Linked DNA regions of Paracoccus pantotrophus. The protein of the gene in region 3 interacts with the protein of the main gene of each other region in a pairwise test. Links are inferred from orthologs where the notes say so. Each region holds a gene or a part of one and is shown on either strand. Other genes may lie near its edges. The genes, in order: ftsZ, ftsA and ESD82_RS04695.

The links.
Region 1: the proteins of ESD82_RS04695 (region 3) and ftsZ interact in binary tests that used the Escherichia coli proteins (3 or more experiments, as listed by UniProt). The link is inferred for Paracoccus pantotrophus from one-to-one orthologs.
Region 2: the proteins of ESD82_RS04695 (region 3) and ftsA interact in binary tests that used the Escherichia coli proteins (3 or more experiments, as listed by UniProt). The link is inferred for Paracoccus pantotrophus from one-to-one orthologs.

The regions. Positions count from the first base shown.
Region 1 is NZ_CP044423.1:1,390,920-1,394,946, reverse strand. Bases 1-2,950 are described here. They hold ftsZ (cell division protein FtsZ), read left to right. Parts: upstream 1-645; coding sequence 646-2,256; downstream 2,257-2,950. Other genes in these bases: lpxC (UDP-3-O-acyl-N-acetylglucosamine deacetylase), read left to right, coding at 2,492-2,950; ftsA (cell division protein FtsA), read left to right, coding at 1-425. In the rest of the region: more of lpxC, read left to right, coding at 2,951-3,430; ESD82_RS06710 (outer membrane protein assembly factor BamD), read left to right, coding at 3,559-4,027. UniProt on the Escherichia coli protein: Essential cell division protein that forms a contractile ring structure (Z ring) at the future cell division site. The regulation of the ring assembly controls the timing and the location of cell division.
Region 2 is NZ_CP044423.1:1,393,690-1,397,595, forward strand. The notes cover bases 1-2,829. They hold ftsA (cell division protein FtsA), read right to left. Parts: upstream 2,168-2,829; coding sequence 833-2,167; downstream 1-832. Other genes in these bases: ftsZ (cell division protein FtsZ), read right to left, coding at 1-612; ESD82_RS06730 (cell division protein FtsQ/DivIB), read right to left, coding at 2,190-2,829. Outside these bases: more of ESD82_RS06730, read right to left, coding at 2,830-3,224; ESD82_RS06735 (D-alanine--D-alanine ligase), read right to left, coding at 3,212-3,906. UniProt on the Escherichia coli protein: Essential cell division protein that assists in the assembly of the Z ring. May serve as the principal membrane anchor for the Z ring.
Region 3 is NZ_CP044423.1:974,800-978,779, forward strand. The notes cover bases 772-3,674. They hold ESD82_RS04695 (rod shape-determining protein), read left to right. Parts: upstream 772-1,657; coding sequence 1,658-2,692; downstream 2,693-3,674. Other genes in these bases: ESD82_RS04690 (putative rhamnosyl transferase), read right to left, coding at 772-1,383; mreC (rod shape-determining protein MreC), read left to right, coding at 2,706-3,650; ESD82_RS04705 (rod shape-determining protein MreD), read left to right, coding at 3,643-3,674. In the rest of the region: ESD82_RS04685 (2-isopropylmalate synthase), read left to right, coding at 1-533; more of ESD82_RS04690, read right to left, coding at 559-771; more of ESD82_RS04705, read left to right, coding at 3,675-3,980. UniProt on the Escherichia coli protein: Forms membrane-associated dynamic filaments that are essential for cell shape determination. Acts by regulating cell wall synthesis and cell elongation, and thus cell shape.

The DNA.
Region 1 (4,027 bases), 420 kb from region 3 along the record:
TCGAACTGGGCGGCGAGACCGGCGACTGGGACACCGACCGCCGCAGCGTCAGCCGCGCCGACCTGATCGGCATCATGCGCCCGCGGGTCGAGGAGATCCTGGAAAAGGTGGGCGAGATCCTGGACGCGGCCGGCTTCGACTGCATGCCCTCGCGCCAGATCGTGCTGACCGGCGGCGGCAGCCAGATTCCGGGGCTCGATGCGCTGGCCGCGCGCATGCTGGGGCAGAACGTGCGCATCGGCCGGCCGCTGCGCATCCAGGGCCTGCCGCATAACGCGACCGCGCCGGGCTTTTCCTCGGCCATCGGACTGGCGCTGCTGACGGCGCATCCGCAGGACGAATGGTGGGATTTCGACATGCCCGCCGAGCACTATCCGGCGCGCAGCCTGCGCCGGGCCTATCGCTGGTTCCGCAACAACTGGTAGGGGCGCGGAACCCGGATGCGGTGGTGTGGGCGGGCGCCTCCACCACATGCAGCAGAATGGGCAAGATGCCGCCGAAAACACCAGCGTCCACCGCGATATTTGGTGTGCGAACTGTGTTTTTCGGGTGACGCTCGGCGCGAATCTGGCTAGGCTGGCTGGTATACGGGGATTCGACCGGACTGCGCTTATGTCCGGCGCAACAGATGAAGGCAGGCGAGAGATGGAACGGCAGATTCACCTGATGCTGAATGATGACCAGGAACTGAAGCCGCGCATTACCGTCTTCGGCGTCGGTGGCGCGGGTGGCAATGCGGTCAACAACATGATCGACAAGCAGCTGGAGGGGGTCGAGTTCGTCGTGGCGAATACCGACGCCCAGGCGCTGCAATCCTCCAAGGCCGAAAGCCGCATCCAGATCGGCCCGAAAGTGACCGAGGGGCTGGGCGCTGGCGCCAAGCCCTCGATCGGTGCCAAGGCCGCCGAGGAGACGATCGAGGACATCGTCGATCACCTGATGGGCGCGCATATGTGCTTCATCACCGCCGGCATGGGCGGCGGCACCGGCACCGGCGCCGCCCCGATCATCGCCCAGGCCGCGCGCGAGATGGGCATCCTGACCGTCGGCGTCGTGACCAAGCCCTTCCAGTTCGAGGGCACCAAGCGAATGCGTCAGGCCGAGGAGGGCGTCGAGCAGCTCCAGAAGGTCGTGGACACGCTGATCATTATCCCCAACCAGAACCTGTTCCGGCTGGCCAACGAAAAGACCACCTTCACTGAAGCCTTCGCCATGGCCGACGACGTGCTCTACCAGGGCGTCAAGGGCGTGACCGACCTGATGGTGCGCCCGGGCCTGATCAACCTCGACTTCGCCGACGTGCGCGCCGTGATGGACGAGATGGGCAAGGCGATGATGGGCACCGGCGAGGCCTCGGGCGAGAACCGCGCCGTGCAGGCCGCCGAGAAGGCCATCGCCAACCCGCTGCTGGACGAGATCAGCCTGAACGGCGCCAAGGGCGTCTTGATCAACATCACCGGCGGCTATGACCTGACGCTGTTCGAGATGGACGAGGCGGCCGAGAAGATCCGCGAGAAGGTTGATCCCGACGCCAACATCATCGTCGGCTCGACGCTGGACCCGTCGATGGAAGGCTCGATCCGCGTCTCGGTGGTGGCCACCGGCATCGACGCCTCGGCGGCCGAGCTGCCCGTGCCGCGCCGCGGCATGAAGGAGCCGCTGACCCAGCACCCGCCCGTCGCGCAAAAGCCCGTCGAGGAAGAGCTGCCGGTTCCGCCGCGCCGCGCCGCGCCCCTGGTCGAGCCCGCCCCGGCGGCGCGCGTCCAGCCCTCGGCTCCGGCGGCACGCTATGACGAGGACGACATGCCGCGTCCGGCCTATCAGCCGGACCTGCGCCAGCCCGCCGCGCCCAGCGACGCGCTGAACGGCGATGCGGGCGGCTTCGTCGCGCCCACCCGCCCGCAGGCCCCGGCCGGCACGCCGTCGGATGCGGTGATGCAGCGCCTGGCCGCTGCCGTGCAGAAGGCGCCCGAGCGCCAGGCCGCGGCCCAGAATCGCGCCGCCCAGCAGCAGCCGGCCGAGCAGGGCCGCGCCCAGGGCCGCATGGGCGGGCTCAGCCGGATGCTGGAACGCATCTCGGGCCATGGCGAGCAGGCGGACAAGCCCGCGCCCTCGACCATCGCCGAACGCGTGAACGAGCGCGTCGCGGCCCGCAACCGCGGCGGTTTCGACGCCGGTTTCGACGATCTGGCCAGCCCCGACCGGGCCGGCGACAATGTCGAAATCCCGGCTTTCCTGCGCCGCCAGGCGAATTGAGCCGATCACAAATTTCCGGCGACGACTTCGTGAAGGACCGCTTCGGCGGTCCTTTTTTCATTTTTGATCATGGCGTTACCGATGCAGGTGGGGGGCGGGGCGCAAGCCGCGGCCGATTGTTTCACCCCGTTACAAAAGGTTATTTGAGCAATCGGCGGGGGATGCCTAACTGATCCTTGCGCCGCGGATTTCTTGCCGTGGCACGCTCAGTTCACAAGAATCGGCAGGCAAGACCATGCAGACCACCATCGCTCAGAAAGCCCAGTTCCGCGGCGTCGGACTGCATTCGGGTGCGGCCGTGCGGCTGACGATCCTGCCGGCGCCGGCGGATCACGGCATCGTCTTCGTGCGCACCGACCTGGGGGGCGCCCGGATCCCGGCGCGCTGGGACCATGTCACCCCCTCGCAGCTTTGCACCCTGCTGGACAACGGCCGCGGCGCCACCGTCTCGACGGTCGAGCATGTGATGGCCGCGCTGTCGGGCACCGGCATCAACAATGCCGTGGTCGAGGTGAACGGGCCGGAAGTGCCGATTCTCGACGGTTCCTCGGCGCCTTTCGTGCAGGGCATCCTGGAAGCCGGCCTGCGCCGGCAGGCGGCGCCGCTGCGCGCGATCCGCGTGCTGCGCGAGGTCGAGGTGCGGCAGGGCGAGGCTTTCGCCCGCCTCTCGCCCGCCGACCACCTGGAGATCCATTTCGACATCGACTTCGTCGACGCGGCGATCGGCCGCCAGGAAAAGCACCTCGACATGGCAAATGGCAGCTTCGTGCACGAGCTGATGGACAGCCGCACCTTCTGCCGCCAGGCCGATGTGGTGCAGATGCAGCGGAACGGGCTGGCGCTTGGCGGCACCTATCTGAACGCGGTGGTCGTGGATGGCGACCGGGTGCTGTCGCCGGGCGGGTTGCGCCACCGCGACGAGGCCGTGCGTCACAAGATGCTGGACGCGGTGGGCGACCTGGCGCTGGCCGGTGCGCCGCTCCTGGCGCGCTATACCGGCCACCGCGCCGGCCATGCCATGACCAACAAGCTGCTGCGCGCGCTTTTCGCCCAGCCGGAGGCCTGGGAATGGGTCACGCTGACCCCGGCGATGGAAAGCCGTCTGCCCGGCGCCGGGGTGATCGCCTCGGCCGCGCGCCTCGCCCCTCGCAACCGCCAGTTGGCCGTCGCCTGAAGGTGGCGGCCCTGCGCCGGTTTAGCCGTTTTGGCATTTTGCGCAGCCCGATTTTCTGTGCTAGGACGGCCGGGCCGCGCGGGCCTTCTGCCCATGCGGGAACGTGAATTTCTGACGGGCGGGATGGAATGACAGGCATCAGATCGGGTTCCTTGGTCGCGGCTGTGCTGTCGTTGGGCCTGCTGGCGGGCTGTTCGGGCGGTGCGGGGAAAAAGCCCGAATCATTCGAGAATTTCACCGCCGAACAGATCTACAAGCGCGGCGAATACGAGCTGGAGAATTCCCGCCGCCCCAAGGATGCGGTGCAGTATTTCTCCGAAGTCGAGCGGCTTTACCCCTATTCCGAATGGGCCAAGCGCGCGCTGATCATGCAGGCCTATGCCTATCACCGTGCCCGCGACTACGAAGAGGCGCGCGGCGCCGCGCAGCGCTTCATCGACACCTATCCGGGCGACGAGGACGCGGCCTATGCGAAATACCTGCTGGCGCTCAGCTATTACGACCAGATCGACGAGGTCGGCCGCGACCAGGGCCTGACCTTCCAGGCGCTCCAGGCGCTGCGCGAGGTGATCGAGCAATATCCCGACACCGAATATG
Region 2 (3,906 bases), 420 kb from region 3 along the record:
GTCGGTCACGCCCTTGACGCCCTGGTAGAGCACGTCGTCGGCCATGGCGAAGGCTTCAGTGAAGGTGGTCTTTTCGTTGGCCAGCCGGAACAGGTTCTGGTTGGGGATAATGATCAGCGTGTCCACGACCTTCTGGAGCTGCTCGACGCCCTCCTCGGCCTGACGCATTCGCTTGGTGCCCTCGAACTGGAAGGGCTTGGTCACGACGCCGACGGTCAGGATGCCCATCTCGCGCGCGGCCTGGGCGATGATCGGGGCGGCGCCGGTGCCGGTGCCGCCGCCCATGCCGGCGGTGATGAAGCACATATGCGCGCCCATCAGGTGATCGACGATGTCCTCGATCGTCTCCTCGGCGGCCTTGGCACCGATCGAGGGCTTGGCGCCAGCGCCCAGCCCCTCGGTCACTTTCGGGCCGATCTGGATGCGGCTTTCGGCCTTGGAGGATTGCAGCGCCTGGGCGTCGGTATTCGCCACGACGAACTCGACCCCCTCCAGCTGCTTGTCGATCATGTTGTTGACCGCATTGCCACCCGCGCCACCGACGCCGAAGACGGTAATGCGCGGCTTCAGTTCCTGGTCATCATTCAGCATCAGGTGAATCTGCCGTTCCATCTCTCGCCTGCCTTCATCTGTTGCGCCGGACATAAGCGCAGTCCGGTCGAATCCCCGTATACCAGCCAGCCTAGCCAGATTCGCGCCGAGCGTCACCCGAAAAACACAGTTCGCACACCAAATATCGCGGTGGACGCTGGTGTTTTCGGCGGCATCTTGCCCATTCTGCTGCATGTGGTGGAGGCGCCCGCCCACACCACCGCATCCGGGTTCCGCGCCCCTACCAGTTGTTGCGGAACCAGCGATAGGCCCGGCGCAGGCTGCGCGCCGGATAGTGCTCGGCGGGCATGTCGAAATCCCACCATTCGTCCTGCGGATGCGCCGTCAGCAGCGCCAGTCCGATGGCCGAGGAAAAGCCCGGCGCGGTCGCGTTATGCGGCAGGCCCTGGATGCGCAGCGGCCGGCCGATGCGCACGTTCTGCCCCAGCATGCGCGCGGCCAGCGCATCGAGCCCCGGAATCTGGCTGCCGCCGCCGGTCAGCACGATCTGGCGCGAGGGCATGCAGTCGAAGCCGGCCGCGTCCAGGATCTCGCCCACCTTTTCCAGGATCTCCTCGACCCGCGGGCGCATGATGCCGATCAGGTCGGCGCGGCTGACGCTGCGGCGGTCGGTGTCCCAGTCGCCGGTCTCGCCGCCCAGTTCGATCATCTCGCGGTCGTCGCGGCCGGTGGCCTCCAGCCCGCCATGCAGGGTCTTGAGCCGCTCGGCCACGGCATGGCTGACGCGCAGCCCCTTGGCGATGTCCTGGGTGATCAGCTCGCCGCCGAAGCGGACGGCATCGGCAAAGATCATGTGCTTCTTGATGAAGACCGAAACCCCGGTGGTGCCGCCGCCCAGGTCGATGCAGGCGGCGCCCAGCTCCTGTTCGTCCTCGACCAGCGCGGCAAGGCCCGAGGCGTATGAGGCCGAGGCCACGCCCGCCAGTTCCATGTCGCAGCGCCGGATGCAATGCACCAGGTTGCTGGCCGCATCGCCGTCGATGGTCAGCACATGCATGTCGCAGGCCAGCCGGCTGCCCGACTGGTCGCGCGGGTCCGACAGACCCGAGCGGCCGTCCAGCGCAAAGTTCACCGGCTGGGCGTGCAGCACCTCGCGCCCGCGGCCGAAATCGGGCACCTCGCAGGCGGCCAGGACGCGGGCCACGTCGCCCTCGCCGACCTTGCCGGCGGGCAGCACGATCTCGCCGGCCAGGCCATAGCTGGCCGGGCGCGCGCCCGAGATGCAGGCGATGACGTGATCGACGCGCACCCCCGCGACCTTCTGCGCCGACTGGATCACGGTGCGGATGGCGCGCTCGGTCTCGGCCATGGTCTCGATCTCGCCGTAGCGCATCCCGCGCGCGCGGGTGGTGGCGGTGCCGATGACGCGGAAATTCGACTGGCCGGCCATGGGGCCGACGCCGTCGGTCTCGCGGAACTGGCTCGGGCCGTCGAATTGCAGCACCAGGCAGGCGATCTTCGAGGTTCCGATGTCCAGAACCGCGATGACGCCGCGCTGCATGGCCTGGCGGCGCATGTTCCGCATTGCCCGCTGGCCCTGATACAGATCCTTCATCTCACCTGCCTCCTTTGCGCTGTCAGCCGCTTTTCCGCGCGGTCTTTGCCGCCTTGCCCGCCGTCGCCCCCGCCGCGGCGTCGGGCGGCAGCGGCAATCCGTCCGCGCCCAGTTCCGGCTGGCCGCGGGCGCGGCGGATGGCGTTCTGCGCCTCCAGCCCCAGCCGCACCACGGGCCGCGCCTCCTGCCGCAGGTCGACGACCGAAAGGTCGCGGTCCAGCATGTGCAGCGCGCGGTCCAGCGCGATGGCGCGCTCCAGCGCCTGCAGCGCCTTGTCCTCGGGCAGCTTGATACGCTGGCCGCGGTCCAGCACCACGTCCCAGCGCCGCTCGCCCATGCGCTCCAACCCGCGCAGCCGCGGCAGGATCGGCCCGGCGGCATCGATCAGCGCCAGCGCCTCGGCCGCGGCGCGGTCGGCGCCCTCGCCGGCGACGATGGGCAGGTCGCCCCGCACCTCGCGCCCCGTGACCGAGGCGACGCGGTGCCCGGTCTTGTCCAGCAGCTCGATGCCGCGGGCATGGCGCCACAGCAGGGCCGGCACCCGTTCGGTCACGACGGCCGACAGCACCCCCCCCGGCTTGATGCGCAGGTCCACCGCCTCGACGGCATCCAGCTTCAGCACCCGCTCGCGCAGCTTTTCCAGGTCGATGTCAAAGCTCGAGGCCGGCAGGTCCACCGGCAGCATGGCGCGCAGCCCCTTGTCCACCGCGGGCGAGGCGCCCTCGATGGTCATCATCCTGACCATGAATTCGTCGCGGTGCTGGATGCGGTCCACGATGGCGTCGATGCCGCCGGTCAGGTTGGCGCGGCGCGTGTCGTCCGACAGCCAGATCCCCGCCACCAGCGCCGCCAGAAAGGCGGGCAGGCCGACATGCACCAGCCGCCGCACCAGCGGCCGCAGCATCATCCGGTTCAGCCGGTAGGCCAGGCGCGAGGGCGCGGGATCCTTGCGCGGCGTGCGCGGCGCCACCGGGGCGGGACGCGCGGGTGCGGGACGCACCGGCGCCGGCCGCCCGCCCGGCCCCTGGCCGCGGTGAAAGGGGTTCAGGCCCTGCATAGCGCCTCCTCGACGATCCAGCGGCAAAGCGCGGGAAAGTCCATGCCGGCATGGGCCGCCTGCTCGGGGGCAAGCGAGGTGGGGGTCATGCCGGGCTGGGTGTTCACCTCGAGGATAATCAGCCCGCCCAGCCCGCGGCTTTCGTCCCAGCGGAAATCGGTGCGGGTCAGCCCGCGGCAGCCCAGCGCCCGATGCGCCCGCACGGCCTGGTCGCGGCAGGCGGCGGCGATTTCCGGCGGGATCTCGGCGGGGATGACATGGCGCGAGCCGCCGGGCTTGTATTTGGCGTCGTAGTCGTACCAGCCCTCAGTCACGATCTCGGTCACGCCAAGCGCGCGGTCGCCCAGCACGGCCACGGTCAGCTCGCGCCCCGGCGCATAGGTCTCCACCATGACCCGCGCGGGCATCCGGTCGGAAAGCTGCGGCGGGCCGTTGGCGGCCTCGTGCACGATATAGACCCCGACCGAGGAGCCCTCGTCGTTCGGCTTGACCACATAGGGCGGCGCCATGACGTGACGGGCGCGCACCTCGGCGGCATCGGCGATCAGGCTGTCCAGCACCGGCAGGCCGGCAAGGCGCAGGATCTCCTTGGCGCGGGACTTGTCCATGGCCAGCGCCGAGGCCAGCACGCCGGAATGGGTATAGCGCCAGCCCAGCCATTCCAGCAGGCCCTGCACGCAGC
Region 3 (3,980 bases):
ACCTGGGCTACGAGCTGGGCGACAACCAGCTGAGGGACATCTTCGTGCGCTTCAAGGCCCTGGCCGACCGCAAGAAGGAGATCTACGACGACGACCTGGTGGCGCTGATGCAGGACAGCGCCGCCAATACCGAGCACGATTACCTGCAGGTGAAGCACCTGCGCGTGGTCTGCGGCACGGACGGGCAGTCGGCCGACCTGACCATGACGGTCGGCGGCGAGGAAAAGACCGTCCATGCCACCGGCGACGGCCCGGTCGATGCCTGTTTCAACGCCGTCAAGGCGATCTGGCCGCATAAGGCGCGGCTGCAGCTCTACCAGGTCCATGCCGTGACCGAGGGCACCGATGCCCAGGCCACCGTCAGCGTGCGCATGGAGGAGGAAGGCCGCATCGCCACCGGCCAGGCCTCGGATACCGACACCATCCTGGCCAGCGTCAAGGCCTATGTGGGGGCGCTGAACCGGTTGAAGGTGCGCCGCGACATGGTCGGCGAAGGCGCCGATGCCAAGCAGGTCAGCATGTATTCGCACTGACCGCCGCGGGAAGTGACGGGGGCGGTCAGGCCGCCCCCTTGCGTTCCACGAAGCCCAGGTCGACGCCTTGCAGAAAGGGAAAGTCCTCGGCCAGTTCGCGCTGGAACTCGGCCGGGTCGAGTTGCTGGAACCATTTCGGGAACCTGGCAACGATGGTGGCGACGGAATCGCCTTCGTCCCAGCGGGTCTGCACATAGCCCAGGCCGTCCACGTCGGTGAAGGCCGGGAAATACCTGGGCAGCTGGAAGTGGTTATAGGCATAGATGCAGCGCCCCGGCCCGCGCATGCGCACCGCCGCCCCCGCGCCCAGGAAGGGCTGGTGCGCGCGCCAGTAGCTGATCGGCTCGCCCTCGTAGCTGCCCATGACCAGACCCTGCGGGTAGCTGATGGCAAAGGCCGGCAGGTCGGCGAAGCGCCGGGCATGGCGGCGGATGCGGGCGACGTGATGGCGGCTGAAGGCGTCGTCGTCATCGACCCGGAACTGGATCACCGGCCGGCCCGCCGCCTCGGCCGCCTCGCGCAGGGGCTCGCGCAACGCGTTCACCGTCTCGCGCCTGTCCGAGACGATCAGCCGGATCTGCGGCACGCCGGCGCACAGATCGCGCAGCCGGTCCAGCCAGGGACGCGGCATATCGGGCGAGGTCAGCAGCCAGAAGCGGAAATCCGCGTCGGTCTGGGCCTTGATCGAGGGCAGGCACAGCGCCTGGAAGGCGGCAAAGCGGCGCTCCAGCCGCTCGGGCGCGTAAAGCATGGCGCCGCGCTGCGCCAGACGCTCGGGCGCACCGGCCCCCTGCCCCGCGGTCCCGGCCCAGTCGCAGCGGCCCAGGAAGGAAAAACGGCAGATCCCCACGATAACGTCCTGCAAACCCTGCCCTTTCCTCGTCACCAAAACCGGCGGCAGCCTAGCAGCCCGTGCCGGCCGGTCAAGCGCGCGCGCCGCGCCTTGCGCGAAACAGGGGCGCGGCCCGGCGGGGCATCATTTTCCGGTTTCCCCGCGCCAAGGCTCGGCCTATATGTCCAGCACCTTCGACGGGGCGACTCGTCGGGGCAATCGGGCAATGGCCGCGCGCAAAAAGGGCGGCAGGAATGCCGTCTTGGCAGGGACGGCGGAAGGGGTAGTTCACATGGCCTTTGGCGGGTTGTTTTCCACCGATATCGCGATCGACCTGGGGACCGCGAACACGCTGATCTACGTCAAGGGCAAGGGCGTCATCCTGAACGAGCCCTCGGTCGTCGCCTATCACGTCAAGGACGGCAAGAAACAGGTGCTGGCGGTGGGCGAGGACGCCAAGCTGATGCTGGGCCGCACGCCGGGCAGCATCGAGGCGATCCGGCCGATGCGCGAGGGGGTCATCGCCGATTTCGACAGCGCCGAGGAAATGATCAAGCATTTCATCAAGAAGGTGTTCAAGCGCACCACCTTCTCGAAGCCCAAGGTCATCATCTGCGTGCCGCATGGCGCCACCCCGGTCGAGAAGCGCGCCATCCGCCAGTCGGTGCTTTCGGCCGGCGCGCGCCGCGCCGGGCTGATCGCCGAGCCGATCGCGGCCGCCATCGGCGCCGGCATGCCGATCACCGAGCCGACCGGCAGCATGGTCGTCGACATCGGCGGCGGCACCACCGAGGTTGCGGTGCTGTCGCTGGGCGACGTGGTCTATGCCCGCTCGGTCCGCATCGGCGGCGACCGGATGGATGACGCGCTGATCAACTACCTGCGCCGCAGCCACAACCTGCTGATCGGCGAATCGACGGCCGAGCGCATCAAGACCCAGATCGGCACCGCCCGCATGCCCGACGACGGGCGCGGCGCCGCGATCATGGTGCGCGGCCGCGACCTCTTGAACGGCATCCCGAAAGAGATGGAGATCACCCAGGCCATGGTCGCCGAGGCCCTGGCCGAGCCGGTGCAGCAGATCTGCGAATCGGTGATGGTGGCGCTGGAGGCGACGCCGCCCGACCTCGCCGCCGACATCGTGGACCGCGGCGTCATGCTGACCGGCGGCGGCGCCATGCTGGGCGAGCTGGACCTGGCGCTGCGCGAGCAGACCGGGCTGATGATCAGCCTGGCCGACCAGCCGATGAGCTGCGTGGCCCTGGGCACCGGCAAGGCCCTTGAATTCGAAAAGCAACTGCGCCACGTGATCGATTACGACAGCTGAGCGGGTTTGGCCCATGGCGCGCAAGGGCCCTGATTACGCGGCTCCGGTCCGCCGCATCCTGGTTTCGCTGCTGGTGCTGGTGCTGCTGGCGGTGTTCCTGTTCTGGCAGATCGACAGCCCGCGCGCCGAGCGCATGCGCGCCGCCTTCATCGACCGTTTCGTGCCCAGTTTCGACTGGGTGATGGCGCCGGTGACGAAGCTGTCGCGCATGGTCTCGGGTTTCCAGTCCTATGCCCGGCTCTACGAGCAGAACCAGGAATTGCGGCGCGAGCTGCAGAAGATGGCGGCCTGGAAAGAGGCGGCCGTGCAGCTGGAACAGGAAAACGCCAAGCTTCTGGCGCAGAACAATGTCAGGATCGACCCCGCGCTGACCTCGGTCTCGGGCGTGGTGCTGACCGACAGCGGCACGGCCTTTCGCCAGTCGGTGCTGCTGAACGTCGGCGCGCGCGACGGCATCCTGGACGGCTGGGCGACGATGGACGGGCTGGGGCTCGTGGGGCGCATCTCGGGCGTGGGGCAGACCACCAGCCGGGTCATGCTGCTGACCGATCCCTCCAGCCGCATCCCGGTGACGATCCTGCCCTCGGGCCAGCATGCGCTGCTGACCGGGGACAACACCGCCCTGCCGGCGCTGGACTTCATCGAAAGCCCGGAAAACCTGCGCCCCGGCGACCGGGTGATCAGCTCGGGCGACGGGGGGGTGTTCCCGCCGGGCCTGCCGGTCGGCCAGGTGGCGTTGGCCAGCGACGGCCGGCTGCGGGTGCGGTTGGCCGCCGATTATGGCCGGCTGGAATTCCTGCGCGTGCTGCGCAGCCACCCGGCCGAGCAGCTTTCCGATACCGGGCTGCTGATCCCACCGCCGCCGGCGGATTTCATCGGCCCGCCCCTGCCGCCCTTGGCCGACATGCAGGCGGCCGGCGAGAATTCCGAGGCCGCAGCCGGGGCCGGGGATGATTGATCCCGCCCGCCGCCGCCGGTTCCTGGGGCAGGCGCTGTTCGTGGCGCTGTTCCTGGCGATCCTGTTCTGGCGGCTTCTGCCGCTGGCGCCGGGCCGCATCGGTTGGCCGGGGCCGGACCTGGCGCTGTGCCTGGTGCTGGTCTGGGTGCTGCGCCGTCCCGAACAGGTGCCGGTCGCGACCATCGCCGCGCTGTTCCTGATCGAGGACATCCTGCTGATGCGCCCCATCGGCCTGGGCGCCGCCCTGGCCGTCATCGTCACCGAGGCCGCAAGAAAGCGCGAGCCGCATTGGCGCGAACTGCCTTTCATGGTTGAATGGCTGCGGGTGGC